Regions from separate parts of the Citricoccus sp. NR2 genome, predicted to be linked through region 1. Evidence: riboswitches for the same ligand, from Rfam matches in the RefSeq annotation. Region 1 holds a riboswitch; the other holds the start of a gene.

The links. A riboswitch is a leader RNA that binds a small molecule or an ion and turns the genes downstream of it on or off. The one in region 1 is predicted to bind glycine.
Region 2: linked by a shared signal. The riboswitch ahead of O1A05_RS02010 (DUF5058 family protein) and the one ahead of gcvP (aminomethyl-transferring glycine dehydrogenase) in region 1 are both predicted to bind glycine.

What each region holds. Positions count from the first base shown of each region.
Region 1 is NZ_CP115154.1:2,975,465-2,987,218, forward strand. It holds gene gatC (Asp-tRNA(Asn)/Glu-tRNA(Gln) amidotransferase subunit GatC) at 1-242, opposite strand, end outside; gene O1A05_RS13995 (GNAT family N-acetyltransferase) at 292-864, opposite strand; gene gcvH (glycine cleavage system protein GcvH) at 874-1,257, opposite strand; gene gcvT (glycine cleavage system aminomethyltransferase GcvT) at 1,288-2,493, opposite strand; gene gcvP (aminomethyl-transferring glycine dehydrogenase) at 2,496-5,402, opposite strand; glycine riboswitch at 5,604-5,702, opposite strand; gene O1A05_RS14015 (inositol monophosphatase family protein) at 5,773-6,678, opposite strand; gene O1A05_RS14020 (hypothetical protein) at 6,822-8,003, shown strand; gene ligA (NAD-dependent DNA ligase LigA) at 8,118-10,448, opposite strand; gene O1A05_RS14030 (amino acid permease) at 10,563-11,754, shown strand, end outside.
Region 2 is NZ_CP115154.1:428,059-439,812, reverse strand. It holds gene O1A05_RS02055 (bifunctional sugar phosphate isomerase/epimerase/4-hydroxyphenylpyruvate dioxygenase family protein) at 1-502, opposite strand, end outside; gene O1A05_RS02050 (shikimate dehydrogenase) at 573-1,448, opposite strand; gene pyrE (orotate phosphoribosyltransferase) at 1,609-2,193, shown strand; gene O1A05_RS02040 (hypothetical protein) at 2,211-2,552, shown strand; gene O1A05_RS02035 (TrmH family RNA methyltransferase) at 2,545-3,177, shown strand; gene O1A05_RS02030 (TspO/MBR family protein) at 3,182-3,727, opposite strand; gene O1A05_RS02025 (alpha/beta fold hydrolase) at 3,781-5,145, opposite strand; gene fbaA (class II fructose-bisphosphate aldolase) at 5,351-6,373, shown strand; gene O1A05_RS02015 (hypothetical protein) at 6,389-6,742, shown strand; glycine riboswitch at 6,920-7,013, shown strand; gene O1A05_RS02010 (DUF5058 family protein) at 7,155-7,904, shown strand; gene O1A05_RS02005 (hypothetical protein) at 7,943-8,719, shown strand; gene O1A05_RS02000 (amidohydrolase) at 8,716-9,933, shown strand; gene O1A05_RS01995 (hypothetical protein) at 9,933-10,265, shown strand; gene O1A05_RS01990 (hypothetical protein) at 10,420-11,202, shown strand; gene O1A05_RS01985 (acyl-CoA thioesterase) at 11,618-11,754, opposite strand, start outside.

The DNA of each region.
Region 1 (11,754 bases):
GCCATGGCCAGCGCCTGCTCCTGGGTGAGCAGCCCCCGCGGAACGTCGTCGCGGAATACATTGGTCAGCGGCATCGGGTGCGAGGTGGGCTCGACGTCGTCACCGGCTACCTGCGACACGGCAGCCACCGAGTCGAGGATGACGGCGAGCTCGCCGGAGAGCTGATCCAGCTCGGCCTCGCTCATGTCGATGCGAGCCAGCTGTGCCAAATGCACCACGTTCTCGCGAGTGATCTCAGACATACGACTCCTTCAAGTCAAACGGCAGGGAGAATTCTCGTCGGCGTCCAGTCTAGTCGCGCGGCGCGAGCGGATGCACGAACGCGAGGAACGTCTCGTCGCGTTCGCCGGGTTCCAGCCAGCCGCGCTCCCCCAGCGACCAGTCACGGTCGGGCCGGCGTTCAAATCCACAGGCGCGGTAGAGCTGGTGAGCATCGGTCATCGAGGCCATGGTGGTGATGACGATGGCGGAGCAGCCCAGTGCCCGGGCGTGGTTTTCGGCAGTGGCCACCAGAGCGCGGCCAACCCCGCGGCGCTGGAACGCGGGCGCAACACCCAGCATCCGGAATTCAAACTCGCCAGGGTGTGCGACTTCGGCCATGTCCATCTCCCCGGTGAGCAACACGGTGGAACCGGCCACCGCGCCGTCAAGCTCGGCCACGACGAGGCGCCCCGGACCCTGGGCTCGGGCGGGAACGTCCAGGAGTTGGGCGACGTAGTCGTCGTCGGCGGGGATGTGCCCGGCTTCCACATAGGAGGCGTAGGTCAGGGCGGCGATGGCCTCAAAATCGGCTTCGGCGGCGTCCCTTACGGTGACGCCGCCGAAGCGCAGATCCAGTGGCTGGTGACTGGTCTGATGGTTCATTCCGCCAGGTTACTCCACCGTGGCGTCGTTCGCGGAAGCGTACTCCTCTGCGGTGAGCAGCGGGCCCACCTCGGACACCTCCACGGTGAATAGCCAACCGGAGCCGTAAGGTTGCTCGTTGATAGAGGCAGGGTTGTCGACGGCGTCATCGTTGATGGACGCGACGGTGCCGGTGACCGGAGAATACAGATCCGAGACGGACTTGGTGGACTCGATCTCGCCGCAGGTCTCGCCCGCGGTCACGGTGTCACCCACTTCGGGCAGGTCGACGTAGACAATTTCGCCGAGCTGATCGGTGGCCACCGCAGTAACGCCGACCTTCACGGTGCCTTCGGTGGCGTCCACCCACTCATGTTCGGCTGAGTAGTGCAGGGATGAAGGAACAACGGGCATAGTGATTCTCCTCACAAATGATGCTGGTGATTAACGAGTGTAGAAGGGGAGCTGGACCACGCGGAACGGGTGGGCCTTGCCCCGGATGTCCACGGTGAGCTCGGTGTCGGGCTCGACCCCGGCGGCCGCCTCGGTGGAGACGTAACCGAGGGCGATCGGGTACCCCAGAGTGGGCGAGGGCAACCCGGAGGTTACCTCGCCGGCGGACTCACCGTTGATCAGGATCGCACTGCCCGGACGGGCCGCGCGCCGCTCCAGGCCTTGGAGTCCGATGAGGCGCCACGCGCTGGGTTGGTCTCGTAGCGGCTCGAGCGCTGACCGACCCGGGAAGTCCTCGGTTTTCTTGAAGGACACCACGGGTCCCAGTCCGGCGTCGAAGGGGGTGCGGTCGCGGCTGAGCTCGTTGCCGTACAGCGGCATGCCTGCTTCCAGGCGCAACGAGTCGCGCGCGGCCAGCCCACACGGGATGAGCTGATCGGCTTCACCGACGGCGAGCAGCGCATCCCACAGCTGAGACGGCACGGCCTCGGCGTCGGCGCCAGCCTCGGTAGCCCGCGGGTGGGCCGGGTCGAGGATGAGCTCGAATCCATCCTCACCGGTGTAGCCGGTGCGGGCCACCAGCACGGGGAAGGTGACGTCGGAGGGTTCGCCGGCCGCATTCACGGAGACAGCAAGGTCCAGCTCGAGGGCCGCGTAATAGCGCAGCTCGGCCAGGGCCTGATGGTCCGCCTCGGACGTGAGCAACCGGGCAACGATCTGCTCGGAGGCCGGGCCCTGCACCGCCAGCAGCGAGGTGCGGGCGGTGGCGTCGTCGAGGGTAACGTCGAAGTTCCCGGAATCCACGAGTACGCGCTGCAGCTCGGCGGTGACAGCCTCAGCGTTGCCGGCGTTAGGAACCACCAGGTAGCGGTCCTCGGCCAGGCGGTAGACGATGAGATCGTCGATGATGCCGCCGTCCTCGTCGAGCGACAGCGAATACTTGGCCTTGCCGACCTTGATAACGGCGAGGTTGCCGGCCAGCACCGAGTTCAGCCCGGTAGCGGCGTCGGGTCCGGTCACCCACACTTCACCCATGTGGGAGAGGTCGAAGAGCCCGGCTGCGGTGCGCACGGCTTCGTGCTCGGCAAGCTCGGAGGCGTAACGCAGCGGCATGTCCCAGCCACCGAAGTCGGTGAAACGCGCGCCCGCGGCTTCGTGGGCGGCGTGCAGCGCGGTGCGGCGCAGTTCGGTCGTCATGGTCAGTTCTCCTCGTCTTCGGCGGACACAGTCTCGAAGGCTTCCGGCGGCGGGCAGGCACACACCAGGTTGCGGTCGCCTGCAGCTTGGTTCACGCGTCCGACCGGGGCGAAGTACTTGTCCTGGCGCAGGCTGGCCACCGGGAAGGCGCCCTGCTCGCGGGTGTAGGGGCGGTCCCAGTCGCTGGTGATCACCGCGGCCGCGGTGTGCGGGGCGCGGCGCAGCGGGGACTCTTCCATGGCGTGGGCGCCGTCGATGACCTGCTGGATCTCGTCGCGGATCACGGCCATGGCCTCGATGAAGCGCTCCATCTCGGCCAGGTCCTCAGACTCGGTGGGCTCCACCATCAACGTGCCGGCCACCGGGAACGCCATGGTGGGGGCGTGGAATCCGAAGTCGATGAGGCGCTTGGCGACGTCGTCCACGGTGACGCCGGACTGCGCGGAGAGCTCCCGCAGGTCCAGGATGCACTCATGGGCGACCAGCCCGGCCGCACCGGTGTAGAGGATCGGGTAGTGCTCGGAGAGCCGGCGCGCCAGGTAGTTGGCATTCAGGATGGCGGTGCCGGTGGCCTTGGTCAGGCCTTCCCCACCCATGAGCGCAATGTAGGCCCAGGAGATCGGCAGCACGCCCGCCGAACCAAACACGGTGGCGGTCACGGGGGCACCCAGGCGGGTGGCGGCGTCGTCCTGACCGGTGGCGTCACCGGGCAGGTACGGCAACAGGTGCTCGCCTACGCCGATCGGACCCACGCCCGGGCCACCGCCGCCGTGCGGGATGCAGAAGGTCTTGTGCAGGTTCAGGTGGGACACATCACCGCCGAACTCGCCGGGCTGGGCCAGTCCGACCAGGGCGTTGAGGTTTGCACCGTCGATGTACACCTGGCCGCCGGCGGCGTGGATCTTGTCGCACACCTGGCGCACATCACCCTCGTACACGCCGTGCGTGGAGGGGTAGGTGATCATGATCGCGGCCAATTCCGCACCGTGCTTGTCGATCTTCGCGTCGAGATCCTCAGCGTCGATGGTGCCGTCTTCGGCGGTTTTGACGACGACGACGGACATCCCGGCCAACACAGCCGAGGCAGCATTGGTGCCGTGGGCCGAAGCCGGGATCAGGCAGATGGTGCGCTGGCGGTCGCCGTTGGCGTCGTGGTAGCGGCGGATCGCCAGCAGACCGGCGTATTCGCCCTGGGAGCCGGCGTTGGGCTGCACCGAGATCCCGGCGTAACCGGTGATCGCCACCAGCTTGGCTTCCAGATCGTCGATCAGCTCGCGCCAGCCCTGCGCCTGGGATGCCGGAACGTAGGGGTGGATAGACGCGAACTCGGGCCAGGTAATGGATTCCATCTCCACGGCGGAGTTCAGCTTCATGGTGCATGAGCCCAGCGGGATCATGGTGCGGTCCAGGGCGAGGTCACGGTCCGAGAGGGTGCGCAGGTAGCGCATCATCTGGGTCTCGGAGGTGATGGAGTGAAAGATCGGGTGGGTGAGGTAGTCCGAGGTGCGGCGCAACGCCTCCGGAATCGCGGAAGACTCGCCGTCGGACTCCCCTGCCGCCAGCTCCACACCGAAGACGTCGGCCAGCGTGGACAGGTGCGCCTCGGTGGTGGTTTCGTCCGCGGAGATGCCGATGCGGTCTGCGGCGAAGCGGCGCACGTTGATGCCGGCGGCTTCGGCGTCGTCGAAGACCTGCTGTGCGGAGGTCTCATCCTTCAGCTCGACGACGATCGTGTCAAAGAAGCTCTGCGAGGCCAGCGTGTATCCGCCCGTGGTCAGCGTGGCGGCCAGACGGCTGACCTGTCGGTGGGCGTGCTGTGCGATCCGCTTCAGGCCGGAGGGGCCGTGGTACACGGCGTAGAGTCCGGCGCAGATGGCCAGCAGTGCCTGGGCGGTGCAGATGTTGGAGGTGGCCTTCTCGCGGCGGATGTGCTGCTCGCGTGTCTGCAGGGCCAGGCGATAAGCCGGACGGCCCACGTCATCGGTGGAGACACCCACCAAGCGACCGGGCATGGAGCGCTCCAGGCCCTTGGACACAGCCATGTAGGCGGCGTGCGGGCCACCATAGAACAGCGGCACACCGAAGCGCTGGGTGGAGCCCACCGCAATATCGGCGCCCTGCTCCCCCGGTGCCTGAATCAGGGTCAGGGCCAGCAGGTCGGCGATCACGGTGATCATGCCGCCGAGTCCCTTCACCTGGGCGAAGAGTGCGGTGTGGTCCACCAGGGAGCCGTCATTGGCGGGCTGCTGGACGACGATGCCGCACAGTCCCACGTCGTTGATCTCGGTCAGCAGCTCGTCGCTGAGCCCGACAGACAGATCGACCACGCGGGTCTGGGCTTCCACCGCCCGGGAGCGGGTCTCGATGACGGCGAGGTTCTGTGGGAACGTGTTGGCGTCCACCAGGATCAGCCCATCGGCCTTGCGCTTGTTGGCGCGGCGCATCATCAGCACGGCTTCAGCAGCGGCGGAGGCTTCATCGAGCAGGGAGGCGTTGGCGATGGGCAGGGCGGTCAGGTCCATCACCATGGTTTGGAAGTTCAGCAGGGCTTCGAGGCGCCCCTGGGAGATTTCCGGCTGGTACGGAGTGTACGCCGTGTACCACGCCGGGTTTTCCACCACATTGCGACGGATCACGGCGGGCGTGACGGTGTCGTAGAAGCCCTGCCCGATCATCTGGGTGCGCTGGATGTTGCGGGAGGCCATCCGGCGCAGCTCGCCGAGGACCTCGGTCTCATTCGCGGCCGGCAGGTCCAGGGGTGTGCTCTGGCGGATGGACTTCGGAATGGCGGTGTCGATGAGCGCCTCGAGGCTGTCGTAGCCGAGGGTCTGCAACATCATGGTCGCGTCATCGGGTGTGGGACCGATATGGCGGTCGGTGAACGGGGCCGAAGGCACGGTCTGAGTCATGATCGAAACTCTCCAGGGATCTGTCGGATCGGTTGCAACGGTGCGTACGACGACGAGGCCACGCCGTCTCAGCGAGTCACTGATCCTCCCCACCCTGTTGAATAACCTGAGAGTTTGACCGGGTCGCGTGTTTACGCAGGACCGGCTTGCACCGTCGGTGAGTCGTGTCCGTTTCCGAACGCAACTGCTTTTCAGAGGTGCCTCGTGATGGCGGTACGGAGACCTGAGAGTTTCCCGGGGAGGGGTTGCTCCTTCGGTGCCCGCCCCTGGTGTGGTGCGGAGCTCTCCCACCATCCGTCAGCGGCGCGGTTGTCGAATGTGAGGTTCGACAACCCCTTCCAGAGTACCCGAAATCCGGGTGCGTGGTCTCTCAGGCGTGCGGATGGCCGGGTGCGTGCGGCATCTCGGCCAACGGACGACCAATGTCCCCGGCGATCATCCAATCGGGAGTCTCGCTCGATTCCGGCCACTGAGGGCGGCGTACGGGCACACCGGCTTCTTCAGCAATGAGTGCCCCGGCCGCCCAGTCATACTCCTGCGTCCCGTACTCGGCATAAGCGTCCAAGGTGCCGTCGGCCACCATGCACAAATCCAGCGCCGCCGAGCCGATCCGGCGCAAGTCTCCGAATTCTGCCAGCAACTCCGAGAGGACCCCGATCTGGAAGCGGCGCCGTTCCGCGTCGTAGCCGAATCCGCTGGCCAACAGTCGACCGGACCGTCCCAGAATCGGCCCGCTCAAAAGCTGCGGCTCAGCCGGGTGGCTGGCAATGCCCACCATCTCATCGGCGCCTGGAGTCTCGGCGATACCGAACGCGCCGTTGCCCCGAGAGGCGTACCAGATCCGTCCCAGGGCTGGAGCGACGACGGCGCCGGCCAGCCAGTCCCCGTCCGGTCCAGCAACGGCCACGGACGTGCAATAGTGCGGGACTCCCCGAATGAAGTTCGTGGTCCCGTCCAGGGGGTCGATCGACCATCGATAACCGGTCGGATTCTCCGGACGCGTCGAGCCGTATTCCTCGCCGTAGATTTCGTCGTTCGGCCGGTATCCGGTAATAACCCTGCGCACGCTCTCTTCGGCCTGGCGGTCGAAATCTGTCACCCAGTCCGAGCCCGACGACTTGGTCTCCGCGCCCAGGTCAGATTGCTGCAGGGGCAGCACCGTACGCGGTCGCGACGCGAGCACGTCGGCCCCGGCGCGCGCCGCGGCCCGCGCCACCGTCAGCAGCGTGGACAGTGCCGGTGTGTTGGCAGTTGGGGCGTCGGAAGACGGAGTCATGGCTGAGTTCCTCCAGAACAGGGCGAAAACGGGCAGGATGTGCAATATCGCCATCCACTTCGTGGCTCAGTCTACTGATCTCAAGGCATCCAGTTCGGAGTGACCGTTGAGCGCAGATAGCTGGTGTACCAGCGAATGCCTAGATGGAAGGCATTCTGACGTCGTCGAACGCCTACCTGAAGACAGGTTCCGGCGTGGCACAAGCTGGTTCTGAGGCTGCTGCGAATTCTGGCCGGTGGATCAAGCTCACCAAAGATTCCTCACAGAATCTGAAACTCGGCACTGCGATGAAAGGCTCCTCAGACGGACTCAGTCGAGCCATCGTGACCGGAGACAAGGGCAAGATCACGAATATTCTCGAATACGTGAATCCCAGTTCCGCAGGACCTATCCTCACCAACCCGGCGATTCTTTCTGGGGCCGCAGGAATCATGGCGCAGTTTGCCATGCAACAAACGATGGACGAGATCACCGACTATCTACAGACCATCGACGAGAAGGTTGACGATATTCTGCGGGCTCAGAAGGACGCCCAGATTTCTCAACTGATCGGTGTCGGCTCGACCGTGGACAGTGTCATGACGCAGCGCGAACACACGAATCGTGTGTCGGATGTCATGTGGTCCAAGGTCCAAGGTGCTTCAGAGACGGTTGCAACGGTCCAGGGATATGCGTTGCGCCAACTCGATGCTTTAGCCGAGAAGCTAGAAAAGAAACAACACCGCGTCGGAGAATTAGCGGATGTCGCAAGTACAGCGACCGGTTCCGTTGAAGAATGGCTGGCCATTCTTGCTCGTTGCTTTCAACTCTACGATGCCCTAGCCATCTTGGAACTAGACCGAGTCATGGATGCAGAACCGGCAGAGCTTGAAAGCTACCGCAAGGGACTCAAAGCCGCACGGGATCGACGTCGCACACAGATCGCTGGCACCACCGGCAAATTGCTCGCCCGAATCGACGCGGTTGCGAAGACAGCGAACGACAAGACCTTATTGCGTCCGTTCAAAGCCGGTGGCGCCGTTCGTTCCAGCAACGAGGTCGCAACCGACATCATCATCTTTAACGAACGCATCGGAATCGATTCATCCCGCGACGACATCGCGGCGAAGCGATGGGTGGCAGCCGTCGCCGAGGCACGTGATAAGACCTTCGAAACAGGCAGCGAGGGCGTTGATGCCGTTCGTCGCTTCGGAGTCAGAACCTTCGGGAGTGCGAAGGCGGCAAAAGGTCGCTTGAATCGAGCCATCTCAGACCGGATCGCACAACGTCGGTCGGACAAAGAAGACGGGAAATCAACCGATCTGGATTTAGAGCCCGGGCAGTAAGCAACGCAGTTGTCGCAATTCTTGCGACAACTGGCGAGTGCGCTTCAAAGCGTTGCAGTCGTTGAGAAACTGAACTTGTAAGAAATCCTGACAGGTTGCTTCGCTCACAACCGTCTATACCGACCCTTCGTCCACGCCACTAGGACCGTTCTTCAGCAACGCGGTGAAACCGTCTTCGTCGAGCACGGTGAGTCCCAGCGATTCTGCTTTGTCGAGCTTGGAACCGGCGTTCTCACCAGCGACCACGAAGTCGGTCTTCTTCGACACCGACCCCGAGGCTTTACCGCCGCGGGAGATGATCGCTTCCTTCGCCGAGTCGCGGGTGTAGTTCTGCAACGACCCCGTGACCACGACGGTCAGTCCCTCGAGCGTCTTGGCGACGGATTCATCCATCTCGTCTTCCATCCGGACCCCGGCCGCGGCCCAGCGCTCAACGGTGGTGCGATTGACCTCGTCACGGAACCATTCGGACACGGCGTCGGCGATCGTCGGGCCCACGCCGTCGACGTCGGACAGTCGCTGGCGGCCGTTCTCCGCATCCAGGGCGGTGGCCTGCAGCTGCGGCAGGGAGCCGAAGGCACCGGCGAGCGCGCGAGCGGCGGTGGGGCCCACGTGGCGGATGGACAGTGCCACCAGCACGCGCCACAGCGGCTGGGACTTGGCCTTCTCCAGCTCGTCGAAGAGCTTCACCGTATTGGCGGTGGGCTTTGAAGGGGTCTTAGCGGTGGCCTTGGTGTAGAAGTACGGCACCAGCTCCCATTTTCCGGTGCCCTGGCCTTTGCTACGCTTCTCCCGCCAGACGCGCACTTCCGCGAGGCGCTGCTTGAGCTCCTCGTCGCCGTCAGCGGCCAGGTCGAAGAGCTGCGCATCGGCGGTGATGACGCCCTCACCAGCGGGCTGGACGTGTCCATGATTCTCGGCTGGGTCCTCTCCCGGGCCGTTAGTGAGCCAGGTAGCGGCTTCCTCCCCCAGCGCCTCGATGTCGAAGGCGCCGCGGGATCCTGCGTGCTCGATGCGCCCGGTGAGCTGCGCCGGGCAGCGGTGGGCGTTGAGGCAGCGAAGGTCGACGTCGCCTTCTTTGGCTGGCGCCAACGGTTCACCACATGACGGACAGTGGGTGGGCATCACGAAGTCGCGCAGTTCGCCGTCGCGTTCATGCTGTTCGCGCAGGGGCAGCACCGGTCCCACGATTTCGGGGATGACGTCTCCGGCTTTGCGCAGCACGACGGTGTCGCCGATCTTGACGTTCTTAGCCCGCACCACGTCCTGGTTGTGCAGAGTAGCCATCGAGACCGTAGACCCGGCCACCAGCACGGGCTCCATCACGGCGTACGGCGTCACTCGCCCGGTCCGTCCGACGTTGACCTTGATGTCGAGCAGCCGGGTGTGCACTTCTTCCGGCGGGTACTTGTAGGCGACCGCCCAGCGTGGGGTGCGGGAGGTGTGACCGAGCTGGGCCTGGAGGCCGAAATCGTCGACCTTGATGACGATGCCGTCGATCTCGTGGATCAGGTCGTGGCGCTGCTCTCCGCGCTCAGCAATGAAGTTCAAGAGCTTGGCCAGTGGCGCTGAGGATTCCGGCTCGATGTCGGTGTCGCCGGGCACCAACAAGCTGTAGGGGCTGGTGGGCAGCCCCCAGGCGGCCAGCTGTTCGTACGCCTCGTGTTGAGAGCCGACGCTCAGCCCCTGCTGAGCGCCAATGCCGTGGACGAACATGGTGAGCGGTCGCTGAGCGGTTTGCTCCGGGTCCTTCTGTCGCAGGGAGCCAGCCGCAGCATTGCGCGGGTTGGCGAAGGGCGGCAGCCCGGCTTCGGCGCGCTGGGCGTTGAAGTCGCGGAAGTCCTGGGTGCGCATGAAAATCTCACCGCGCACTTCCACCTCGGCGGGGATGTCTTCCCCGGTGAGGGTGGTGGGGATGTCTTTGATGGTGAGCACGTTGTGGGTGACGTCTTCACCGGTGACGCCGTCTCCACGGGTGGCGGCGCGCACGAGTTCACCGTCGCGGTAGAGGAGATTGATCGCGAGCCCGTCGATTTTGACTTCGGCCAACCAACTGGGCTTCACGCCAGGGCGGATCTGCTGCAGGGAGCCGGCGGCACGATGGAACCAGGTGCGCAGCTCGTCCAGGGAGAAGACGTCCTCCAGCGAGTACATCCGAGCCAAGTGTTCCACGGGGGCGAACGCGGAGGACACATCGCCGCCGACTTCTTGGGTGGGCGAATCGTTGGAGACGATCTCCGGGTGCAGCGCCTCGAGGTCTTCGAGACGGCGGAAGAGGTTGTCGAATTCGGCGTCGGAAATCTCCGGGGCGTCATTCTGGTAGTACGCGGTGCGATGGTGGCGGACCTCTTCCATCAGCTGCTCGTAATTTTCGCGCAACTGCTGGTCGGGAATGTCCTGCTCGCGGGGTGTGGAGATCGACTCGTTCGTGTTCTCGGTGCTCACCCGTCCCAGCTTAGCGCGGATGTCTCGACGGTGATCCGCGGCAAAGTCGCGTCATCCTCGTCGATCGTGGTCTACTGAACCACGACCTCGCACCACCACCGCCAGGAGTCCACCATGTCCTCCCCAGACCAACCCGCACAGACTGCGCAGGAGACCGCTACCGCAGCGGCGCGCTGGAACCGTTTCGACAGCAGCTGGACCATCAGCTTGTTTGGCACGGCGGTGGGGGCCGGAATCCTGTTCCTCCCGATGAACGCTGGGCTGGGAGGATTCTGGCCGCTGTTGGTGGCGACCCTGCTGATCGGTCCGATGACGTATTTCTCCCACCGCGGGCTGTCACGGATGGTGGTGGCCTCGCCGAATCCGGATCAGGACATTACCGGGGTGGTCCGCGATTATTTCGGCGAGAATGCCGGACGTCTGGTCACCGTGTTGTACTTTTTGGCCATCTACCCGATTGTGTTGATCTACGGGGTCGGGATCACCAACACGGTGGACTCGCTGATGGTGAATCAGCTGGGGATGGAGCCGTGGCCACGCTGGCTGTTGGCGGCCGTGCTGGTGCTGGCCATGTCCGTCGTCATGTTGGCCGGGCAGCGGGTGATGCTGGTGGTCACCCAGTGGATCGTCTACCCGCTGATCGTGGTGCTCTTTGCCGTCACCCTGCTGTTGATCCCCTTCTGGAGCTTCGATGGGTTCGGGGCGTTCCCGGCGATCGGAGATTTCTCCATGGCGCTGTGGCTGATGCTTCCGGTCCTGATCTTCTCGTTCAACCATTCCCCGGCCATCTCGCAATTCTCGGTGGCACTGCGGTCCCGCTACGGTCACGCCGCCGCTGACAAAGCATCCTCCGTTCTGAGGGTGACCGCGGTGATGCTGGTGCTGTTCACCATGGGGTTTGTGTGGTCGTGCGTGCTGGCGCTGGGTCCAGATGGCTTGCAGGCGGCGAAAGACGCCAACATCCCGGTGCTCTCTCATCTGGCCAATGAGATGGGCATCCCGCTGATCGCGTGGTTGGGTCCTGCGGTGGCCATCACTGCTATCGCTTCCTCGTTCTTCGGCCACTGGCTAGGTGCGGCCGAAGGCGCTGCGGGCGTCGTGACCACCATGGTGGACCGCCGCGGCAGGTTCACGGAACGCGGCGTGCGCATCGGGGTGAGCGTGTTCTTGATCGTCACGACCTGGCTGGCCGGGGTGCTGAATCCCAGCATCCTCTCGCTCATCGAATCACTCGCCGGGCCGGTCATTGCAGCGGTGCTGTACCTGATGCCGATGTACGCCATTCATAAGGTGCCTGCGCTAAAGC
Region 2 (11,754 bases), 770 kb from region 1:
GGAACGAATCCAGACACACGCCCAGGTTCGGGCGGTCGGCCTGCTCAACCAGCGACCAGGCGTGCTCGTAGGTGTTCACATAGCGCCCCCACGCCAGCGCTTCATACGCCAGCCGGATGCCGTACTTCGCGCCCAGGTCTGCGGCGCGGCCGAGCTGGTCGATAGCGACGTCGTCGTTCCAGTCCGTGGCCGTACCGACGTTGGAACAGATCAGGATCAGGTCCATGTCGAGGCGCTGCATCAGCCGGAATTTCTCTTCCAAGCGGTACAGGTTCTCGGCGAAGACCTCTTCGCTCACACCCTCGAGATCACGGAACGGCTGGTAGAGGTCCAGCGTGATGCCGAGCTCCCGAGCCAGGTCCACCACCTGCTCGGGGGAGAGTGGCGAGGTCATCAGGTCCTGCTCGAAGATCTCGACGCCATCGAAGCCAACCTCCGCGGCGGCCCGCATCTTCTCTTCCAGAGATCCGGAAATGCAGACGGTTGCAATGGACGTGCGCATCGTGCTCCTTATTCGGCGTGTGGCCTGGTGGCTGCTTCTGCCATCGTACTGGGCAAACCGGAGGCGTGGACTAACCCTGCTGTCCGGCGGAGAGCTGCTGGAAGTGCTCGTTCATCCGAGCCTGGTCTGGGACGATGCCGGTGATCAGTTTGAACGCGTCTACTGCCTGACCCACGGCCATGCCGCCGCCGTCGGCGACCTGAAGGCCACGGGCGCGTGCGGCCTCGATGAGCTCGGTGTTGCGGGGCAGGTAGATGACGTCCGAAACCCATGAGTTCTCGGGCAGCCAGGTCGGATCCACGGGCAGGCCCGGGTGGATGTTCATGCCCACCGGGGTGCACTGGGCGAAGCCGGTGGCGTCTTTCAGGGCGGTCTCCAAATTTCCGTGCTCGACGGCGACGACCTGCTGCTGCGGGAACAGCTGTTGCAGGGCTTCGGCGCGCTCGCGGGCACGATCGGCGTCGAGGTCGATCAGCGTGAGCTTTTCGGCCCCGGCGCGCAGGAGCGCATAGGCGACGGCGGCTCCGGCGCCGCCGGTGCCCAGCTGCACCACGTTGCCGTAGTCGGGGTTGTCGAGGTTGTGCTCCAGCCCGGTGGTGTATCCGGAGAAGTCGGTGTTGTAGCCGATGGTCTTGCCATCGCGGATCAGCACCGTGTTCACCGCACCCAGGGCGCGGGCGTCGTCGTCGATCTCATCGAGGTGCTCCATGATGAGCTGCTTGACCGGGTGAGTGATGTTGAAGGCGTTGAATCCCAGCTCGACGCCGGTCTTCAGCAGGCGGGAGGCGTGCTCCGGCCCCAGCTCGAGGGCGGTCAGATCCACCGGGCGGTACAGGTAGAGCAGTCCGTGCTCGCGTCCTTCTTTCTCATGCATGGGCGGGGACAGCGAGGCGGTGATGCCGTCGCCGATGAGGCCGACCAGGTAGGACTCGGACACAGTGCTCATAAGGTTGCCTTTCTCAAAGGTGCAGACAGGACAGCACAACGGCTTGCAACCGGTTGCGGTGATCTGGCCAATAGTCTAACCCGATGAGGCCGGGTCCCGCCCGCGCTCGTGTAAGCCCGTAGATCAGGACGCAGAATCGAGGGGAGTTTAGGATGGTTCTATGACTACTGAGAACTCCGCCGTGCACGACCATGCCGCCGACCGTGAACGCTTGCGCCAGCTGATCAGTGAGCTGGCCGTGGTGCGTGGCAAGGTCACGCTTTCTTCCGGCAAAGAGGCCGACTACTACATCGATCTGCGCCGCATCACCCTGCACCACGAAGCTGCGCCGCTGGTGGGTCGGGTCATGCTAAACCTCCTCGACGAGGCCGGCATTGAGTTCGAAGCCGCCGGGGGGCTCACCATGGGCGCCGACCCGGTGGGCACCTCGATGCTGCACGCCGCGGGTGCGGCCGGGCGCGAGCTCGACGCGTTCGTGGTGCGCAAGCAACAGAAGTCCTACGGCATGGGTCGCCAGGTTGAAGGCCCGGGTGTGGACGGACGCAAAGTCGTCGTGCTGGAAGACACCTCCACGACGGGCGGTTCCGCACTGACTGCGGTAGAAGGGGTGCGCGCTGCTGGCGGCGACATCCAAGCCGTGGCGGTGATTGTGGACCGTGACACCGGTGCTGCCGAGCGCATCGCCGATGAAGCCGGGGTGCCCTACCTGTTCGCCTACTCCAAGTCCGACCTCGGTCTGGACTGAAGGGATAGGCTCGAGCCATGACTGAGAAGAACGCCACCAGCCTGTTGCCCGCTGCCGACACTGTCGACACCGCTCCGGTGGTGATCGCCGGACTGATCGGCGGATTCGCCGCCGCTCGTGTGACCAAGGTGCGCGCTCTGGGCGGTGTGGTCCTCGGTGCTGCCGGTGTGTACGCCGGGCGCACCTGGGCCGCCAAACGCGGGGCCGGGACCACCGCCGCACTGTCGGCGGTGTATCTGCTCGGCTTCGGCCTCTCGCACCCGCTGGCCAAGAAGATCGGCGCGTGGCCTGCCGTGCTGACCGTGACCGGGGTGGCTTCCGGTGCCGCATGGGCACTGTCTGACCGTCCGCATGCCTGAGGAGGCTGAGCCCCGCGAAGTCGGGGTGGGGCCGTGGGAAGGACCGTGGCCCGAAGGGGACCACTGGGATCCTGAGCTGTTGCGCGAGGGAGACCGGCGCAACGTCCTTGATCACTACCGGTACTGGTCACTCGACGCGATCGTGGCCGATCTGGACACGCGACGCCATGGTTTGCACGTGGCGATCGAGAACTGGCAGCACGACATGAACATCGGCACCGTCGTGCGTGCGGCGAATGCTTTCAACGCCGCGGGGGTGCACATCATCGGTCGCCGCCGCTGGAACCGGCGCGGGGCCATGGTCACCGACCGGTATATGCACGTGCACCACCACGCGACTGTGGCGGACTTCCTGCGCTGGGCCAAGGCCGAGAACCTACCCGTGCTGGGCGTGGACCTGTTCCCGGACTCGGTGCCGATCGAAACCTATTCCTTCCCAGAGCGGTGCGTGCTGGTTTTCGGCCAGGAGGGTCCGGGGCTTTCAGAGGAGATTCACCAGGGTGCGGTGGCTACATTGTCGATTGCCCAGTTCGGCTCCACTCGATCGATTAATGCCGGGGTCGCTGCCGGCATTGCGATGCATTCCTGGGTTCGACAGCACGCCGAGATCCCCGGAGGTCCCTAGCCCCTCAGTTGAAGATCGCCATATACAGATTGAGCGTGCTGGCGTAGGTCACCCACAGCAGATAGGGGAGGAGTAGCACCGCGGCGAGGGTGCGTACGTTCCAGAAACTGCGGATCGTCATCACCAGACCGACCAGCAGGGCGACGATGATCGCGAACGAGAGCCACAGGGCGGCGGCACCCAGAAGGGGATAGCCGCCGAAGAAAGTGGGGCTCCATACCGCGTTGAGTGCCAGCTGAATGATGAACCAGGCCAGCGCGGTGCGGCGTCCCGACGACGCCGGGCGAAGCCAGACGAGCCAGGTTGCGAAACCCATGGTCAGGTACAGCGCCGTCCAGACGGGACCGAACACCGCGTTCGGCGGCGTCCAGGGGGCCTGATTGGCCGAGGCGTACCAGCCGTCGACCTGGTCTGCGGTGAGCAGGCTGCCGACGAAGCCCACCAGCAGCGGAACCAGCAGGAATACGATCAACATCGTGACCGTCAGTGCTGGATGCCGGTGCTGGGAGCTGTGCGATGTGGCGTCAGTATTGCCGGCAACGGTCTCCATAACTTCATCGCATCACGGACCGCGGCCTTGAGCCACCTTTCAGCGTCGGATCATCAGAACTGCCAGCAGTGATTCGACGAGGATTTCCCAGCGAACTGACGGTTCAAGAAGGTCAGCATCGGAACGAACGACCCCGCATATCCACCAAGATGAGTCGGCATGAGCGAATGATGGAAAGTGACCTCAGTTCCCGCAGAGCACCAGCGTCCCGCTAGTTCTCGTCCTGTGCGGTAGGGGATTACGTCGTCGGTCAGGGAATGGTTGATCAGCGTCGGCACCGCCGGAGCCGCGTCGATGCCCAGCTTCTGGGCGTTCAGAATCTCGTCGAAGGGTGCGCGCTGGGCGACCTCGGTGAAGGACGCACCATCCTGTGTCAGTGTCGTCGAATCCACGGGGGTGCTGGAGAAGAGTGCGTGCAGGGTGCACTTGGACGCGATCTCATCGAAAAGCTGCTCGCCGTCTTCGTTCAGGATGCTGCTGCGATCAATGCCGTATCGATCGCTGAATCCCTCCAGTGCGAACACGAGGAAGGGGTAGTAGATAGAGTTGTCGATCTTCGCCGCGACCTGGTGAAGATCAGCCGGGGGTGCTCCAACCACGGCAGCCGTCAAAGGCAGCTCCGGAGCGTAGTCGTCGGCCAGCTCCGAGGCGGCACCCGCGCCGCCACCGCCCTGGGAGTATCCGACCACGGCAACGGGAGACTCGGCGTCGATGGTGTCAATGCCCGCCTGCGTGGCGGCGCGCGCCGCGTCGAGCACAGCGTGTCCCTGGTCGAGACGGTTCATGTACGTGTGAACGCCTGCGGTGCCGAGACCGATGTAGTCGGTGACGACCACGTTGTAGCCGGCCAGCAGCAAGGCGTTGACCGCGGCGGACTCGTAGTTGGTCCCTGATTCGCCCTGAACGCTGGGGGCACACTGATTGGCTGCGCCCTGGGTGCCGACGGCGTACGTGACGAGCGGGCGCGGGCCCTCTCCCTGCCAGCTGCTCTTGGATTCGAGCACGGTGCCGGTGACGCCGACCAGCTCGCCGTGGGAGGTGGTGGACGAGTACATGATGCGTGTGGCGGACGAACCCAGCCGGACGGCGCGAGTCGGGCCCAGGAAGAAGTCGGCGTCTTCCTGGCGAATCAGCTCGCCGGGTGAGGCGGGCAGGGTCTCCGGCTGCGCATAGAACGCGGACGGCAGGGCGTCAGGGCCATCGGTGTCGAGCATCTGAGGTGCTGGCTGGGCCGGTGCTGCGGCGTCCGGCTGAGGAGCCGTGGCATCCTGGGGCGCCTCTGTGTCGGAGACAACCTCATCCGCTTGTGCGGTGGGCAGCGCGGTGGCGATCAGCGCGAAGGCTGCCGCCGTTCCGGCCAGTGTGCGCCAGCGGGCGCGTCTGTTCGTGCGGGCAGAGTGCTGGATGTGTGGGGGCATCAGGGAACCTCTTCTCCGGCGTAGATGTGACGCAGCTCACGACACAATGTCCCCGACGCTACCGACAAGTCACGTTCGCGTCTACCTGCGTCGTTCGGTATCGGGTATCTGGATCTGGCGTCGCGGACACCGGAGCGGTCTACATTGAGGGCTCCTCTGGATAGACTGACAAGGAATCGTCGACGATCTGATCAAGGAGACCTCCATGCCTATCGCTTCCCCGGACAAGTACGCAGAGATGATCGATTCCGCCAAGAACGGCGGTTATGCGTATCCGGCGGTGAATGTCACCAGCTCCCAGACCCTCAACGCGGCGATCCGTGGTTTCGCCGAGGCCGGTTCGGACGGCATCATCCAGGCCTCCACCGGTGGCGCGCAGTACTTCTCCGGTTCGTCTGTGAAGGACATGGTCATCGGCTCACTGGCCATGGTGGCCTTCGCCCGCGAAGTGGCCAAGAGTTACGACGTCAACATTGCCCTGCACACCGACCACTGCCCCAAGGATAAGCTCGACGGCTTCGTCATGCCGTTGCTTGAGGCCTCCGCGGCCGAGGTCAAGGCTGGCCGCGACCCGTTCTTCAACTCGCACATGTGGGATGGTTCGGCCGAGACGCTGGAAGAGAACCTGCGCATCGGCCAGGATCTGCTGGCCCGCACCCGTGACAACCACCAGATTCTCGAAGTCGAGATCGGCGTGGTCGGCGGCGAAGAAGACGGAGTGGCCAACGAAATCAACGACAAGCTCTACACCTCGGTGGCGGACGGCATGGCCACGGTGGAGGCCCTCGGTTCCGGCGAAAACGGCCGCTACCTGACCGCGCTGACCTTCGGCAACGTGCACGGCGTCTACAAGCCCGGCAACGTGAAGCTGCGCCCGGAGATCCTCGACGAGATCCAGCGCGAGGTCGGTGCCAAGCTGGGCAAGGATCGCCCCTTCGACCTGGTCTTCCACGGCGGCTCCGGCTCCACCGAGCAGGAAATCGCCGACGCCGTCTCCTACGGTGTGATCAAGATGAACATCGACACCGATACCCAGTACGCCTTCACCCGTCCGGTGGTGGCGCACATGTTTACCCACTACGACGGTGTGCTGAAGGTCGACGGCGAAGTCGGCAACAAGAAACTCTACGATCCGCGCACCTGGGGTGCCAAGGCCGAAGAGTCTATGGCTGCACGCATCGTCGAGGCGTGCCAGAACCTGGGCTCGGCCGGCAAGAGCATCAAGTAAGTAGGTGGATCGACGATGGGCATGATTCCTTGGTTTGCCTGGATCGCCATTGTGGCGATCATCGTCTGGGGTATCACGATGGTGGTCGGAACGCTGACCGGCCGTGATCTACCGGGAAGCGGTTCCTCCGAAGAGCTGGAGAAGCTGAAGAAGCGCGTCAAGAAACTGGAATCCCAGGTCGGTTCCGGAGCGATCGAGGCTGGTGCTGGTGGGGACGATAACGTCCGTGCCGAGCTGGAGGCCCGGCTCGAACGTCTCGAGATCCGTGCGCAGAAGCGCGACGACCAGGCGCAGAAGCATGACGACTGGCTGCGCCGTGCCGAGGAGCTCTCTGCCGAGACCAAGAAACAGGATCCTGACGTCCGCTGAACATTGCGCTGAAATAATAGATTCTCGAGGTCGGGGGCTCGTCACGGGCTCTCGACCTCGCTGTTTATCTTGGATTTTGCGCCAACGAGGGTATCCGCTGGTGTGGTACGGATTATCAGCGGAAAAATAATTGTGTGACGCACGCCATAATTCGGTGTATGCTGATCATCAATCCGCCACATCGCTGCTGGAGAGATCCCTGCTGTTGAGCAGGGGCGCCGAAGGAGCAATTGCCCGAAAAACTCTCAGGCACCCGGACAGTAGCGACCGTGCGGACTCTGGAGAGCAGGCGCGTTGAACGCGTCTCACCGACGGGGCAAGCGGCCCATCCTCAGCCGCCAATCTCTCAGGTTAGCAACAGAGGGGCTCGCAACGTTCTTGTTCATATTCTCCGAACACGGAAGAGCCTCCCATGACCCTTGCCACGAACGCCGATTCGACGAATGTGCTGGCGCTGGCCAATACGCCCTTGCTGTGGGTGCTGGCCTTCGGCGTCTTCGCCGTGATCATCGTCCAGACCCTGATCTACGTGCGCGCCGCACGCAAAGTCGCCCCCGAGGTCGGGATGTCCTCGGCCGATCTGCGCACCTCCTTCCGCACCGGCGCGATCACCTCGATCGGCCCCTCCCTGGCAGTAGCGCTGGTCGCGGTCGCCCTGCTGGCCATCTTCGGCACCCCGGCCACCCTGATGCGCATCGGCCTCATCGGCTCCGTCTCCTTTGAGACCGGTGCCGCCGCCATTGCGGCCGGCACCATGGGCGCGGAGCTCGGCGGGCCGACCTACACCCAGGAAGTGTTCGCCGTCGCGTTCACTGCCATGAGCCTCGGCGGGGCCATGTGGATTCTGAGCACCCTGATCCTCACCCCGATCCTCAAGCGCGGCGACAGCAAGATGCGCCAGGTCAGCCCGCTGGTGATGACCATTATCCCGGGAGCGGCGCTGCTGGGCGCCTTCTTCAGCCTCGGATTCGCGGAGCTGCCCAAGTCGGGCACGCACGTGATCGCCTTCATCACCTCTGCTCTGGTGGTGGGTATCTGCCTGTTCCTCTCTGCCCGCCTGCATCGGCGCTGGATCCGCGAATGGTCCCTCGGCTTCGCCATCATCGCCGGTTTGGCCATGGCCTACACCAGCACCCAGCTCCAGTGGTTCCCCGCGGCCTGAGCCCGCCGGCTCCCTGAACTTCTCAAGGATGATTCCCCATGACACTCTCCGCTGAACAGTCCAGCCCCGCGCTGGCCACCTTCGATCGCACCACCGCCCGCTGGGGCCGGATCACGATGATCATCGGGCTGATGGTCTCGCTGTCGGCTCCGCTGTACCTGGTGTTCTTCGCCGGACTCGATCTCAACACCACCCGCATTCTCACCGCGTTCCTCGCGGTGGCCGCGGTGTTCGGTGTGCTGTGGATCGTGGAGCCGCTGACCTACTTTCCGATCCTGGGCCAGTCCGCCATGTACCAGGTGTTCATGATCGGCAACATCTCCAACAAGCTGCTGCCCGCAGCGATGATGGCGCAGACCACCGTGGGCGCGAAAGCCGGCACTCGGCGAGGTGAGCTCGCCGCGCTGATGGCGATCAGCGGCGCCGTCGTCGTGCACTTGCTCTCGCTGTTGATTTTCGTGGGCATTCTGGGCACCTGGGTGGTCAGCATCATCCCGACCGACGTCATCGGCGTCATCCAGTCGTTCATCGTGCCGTCGGTGCTCGGCGGGGTGCTGATCCAGGCGATCGTTTCGCAGAAGGCGCCACGCACCACCGTGATCGCCTTTGCGCTGGCCACCGTGATGACCTTTGTGATTATCCCGATGTTCCCAGCGATGGCGTTCTATGGGACCTTTATCGTGGTCTTTGCCACCGCCGCGCTGGCCTGGTTCCTGCGGAACCGTTCCGCGGGGGCAGACACGGCCGCCGCTGAGAACGACAATGATGCTGACACCGATTCCCGCCATGCCGACCAGGAGGTTACCGAACGATGAGCCGTCTTCCCGACATTGATTCCGCACTGATTGGCCAGATGCATGAGCTCTACCGTGAGCTCCATGCCGCACCCGAACTCTCCATGCAGGAGCACAACACGGCGGCGCGTATCGAGGGGATCCTCGACGAGCTCGACATCGAGCATTTCCGCTCCGGCGGCACCGGGGTGGTGGGAATCCTGCGCAACGGGGGAGGCCCGGTGATTGGTTTCCGTGCCGACACCGATGGGTTGCCGATCGCCGAGGAGACCGGCGTCGAGTACGCCTCGACGGCGCGGGGTACGCTCGATGACGGCACCGAGGTGCCGGTGATGCACGGCTGCGGCCACGACACCCACATCGCCACCGCGGTGACCGCAGTGCGGGTGCTCGCCGCTCAACGCGACGCCTGGTCGGGCACCCTGGTGATCATCTTCCAGCCCGGCGAAGAAACCGCAGCCGGCGCCAAGGCCATGGTGGAGGACGGGCTCTGGGACAAGGCCCCTCGGCCTGAAGTGATGTACGGCCAGCACGTGATGCCCGGTCTGGCAGGAACCATCACCTACTCCGTGGGGGACGCCATGTCGCAGGCGGACTCCTGGAAGGTGACCCTGCGCGGCAAAGGCTCCCACGGCTCGCAACCCCAGGACTCCATTGACCCTATCGTCCTCGGGGCGCACATCATCACGCGGTTGCAGGGGGTAGTGTCCCGCGAGGTGGACCCGCGGGCGTCCGCCGTCGTCACCGTGGGGACGTTCCACGCGGGACTGAAGGAGAACATCATCCCAGCCACCGCCGAGTTCTCGCTGAACGTGCGCACCCTCGACCCCGAGGTGCGCGACACGGTGCTGGGGGCGATTCGGCGGATCATCGTGGGAGAAGCCGCGGTGTCGGGAGCGCCGGAACCGATCATCGAAGAGATCTCGGCCTTCCCGCGCAACTACAACGACCCGGAGGAGACCGAACAGGTGATGGCCGCACTGCGGTCCGAGCTGGGTGAGGATGCCGTCACCGAGGTGGCACCGCTGATGGGGTCCGAGGACTTTGGTGCTCTGGCCCAGGCCATCGAGGTGCCCAGCGTGTTCTGGATGTTCGGCGGGCACAGTCAGGACACCCTGAACGCCCCCGACGTGCCGGTGAACCACTCGCCGTTCTTCGCCCCGGAGATCGAGCCCACGCTGACCACCGGAACCCGCGCCGCGCTCGCGGCCATCCTGTCCAAACTGGGGAAGTGATGACAGAACCTCTCGTCGTCATCGTGGTCTATGTGCCCCACCATGACTCCGACGCCGTGCGCCGTGTGCTCGATGAGGCCGGCGCAGGGCGCATCGGTGACTACCGCGGATGCTCCTGGTCCACCTCGGGCACCGGCCGGTTCACGCCCCTGGCCGGTGCCCAGCCGACCATCGGTGCCGTGGGGGAGCCAGAGCAAGTGGCGGAAGACCGAATCGAAGTGGTTGCACCGCGCAGCCGCGCCCGCCAGATCGTCGAGGCTATGTTGGCCGGACACCCCTATGAGGAGCCGGCGTACCACGTGATCCCGGTGCTCACCCTCGACCAGCTCTGAGAAACATGGCAAGGGTTTTGACACGTCTGGTCGACCTGAGAAAATTTCCGCGGATCTTTTACATGTCCGTCTCGCGAGGGCGTCCGGGTTTATCCTGGCCGGAGGTTCGGAATCAGTAGTGGTTCCGGCCGATGCCGAATGCAGAGAGGACCCCATGTCACTGAGCACGATCGAGTCACGCGCGCTGCGTGGTCTCGCGCTGACCGCCGTCGCCGTTTTCGCCCTCGCGGGCTGCAGCTCGGGGATCGAGGAGGACCCCTCGGCGGTGATGGAACCAACGGCCGAGGGGACGGCGTCGGCGGGAAGTTCCTCCGCGTCCAACGGGCCTGCTGCTGATGCGGACCCGCATGCCGTCATTGAGCTGATGGGGGAGTCTCTGCAACAGCCCGCCGTGCAAGCCTGCCTGGACGAGATGTGGGGTGAGGACCTGTTGACCTTCTCCGCCCAGCACCTGAACACGACGAGCACCAGCGACATGGGGCCGGTGCAACTGCGGCCCGCCGAGCCGGAGATTTCCGGGGCCCAGGGATTCGGCTGCTCGTTCACCACCGGGGTGAATCCGGCCGAGATTCGCTCGGGCAGCACCCAGGTGTACACCGCCGACGATCCGGCCACGCCCCTCGCGGAATGCGAGGCACCCGTGGCGGCCGGCGAGGCTGTGCGCGAGGGGGAAGAGGGCATCAGCGAGTACGTGAACTCCGGTGCCCTGGGTGAAGGAAAATCGCTGGTCACCCACACCTACATCACCTGCTCCGAAGATGCGACCTCCATGGTGGTGCAGACCTTCGGCTACGAAGCCAGCGACGCCGACGCCGAACCTCCCTATGACGCGCAAGAGCTCGACGGTCTGATCACCGCGCTCGCCGAAGACACGTCGGCCGATGGGGAACGTCGGGACGCCTGGCGCGACATCACCCTGTCCGAAGAGGGCCAGTAAGGTCTGCGCCGATAGACTGGCTGGTAGATCCGCACCCTGAAAACCCGTGAATACCAAGGAGCCTTGATGTCGATCATCGGCAAGAATCTGATGGAGCCTGAACCGCCCCTGCTGCCCGAAGAGCCCGAGGTGCTGGCGCGACGATGAGAAAGTGGGGCAGTTCGCTGTCTCCGCCCACCGGGGAGAGCGGCGACGACTTCGTGGAAGTCAACACCTTCGCCTGGTTCGCGGTTGCCAGCTCTGTGGTCTATCAGACCCTGAGTTTCCGTCCAAAAGGCGGTGGGGTAGACGATGCGCCGGTCGACCTGGACCGGGTAGCCGAGCTGACGCCAAGCCTGGCTAAAACCCATGCTTGGAGGTTGGAACGCAGAGGTCGAGGTCGGTTATCGTTACGCTTCCCGGAAAATCAGACTGCCTATTCCGCTGTGTAGCTCCGCAGGTAGGCGATTTCTTTTTCGTCGAGCCTTCGTGGTCTCTGAGTCTCGCGATCGAGCGTCACGAGAACGGTTCGAGCGATGAATGCTACTTTTCCATCTTGCTCGCCACGGTAGC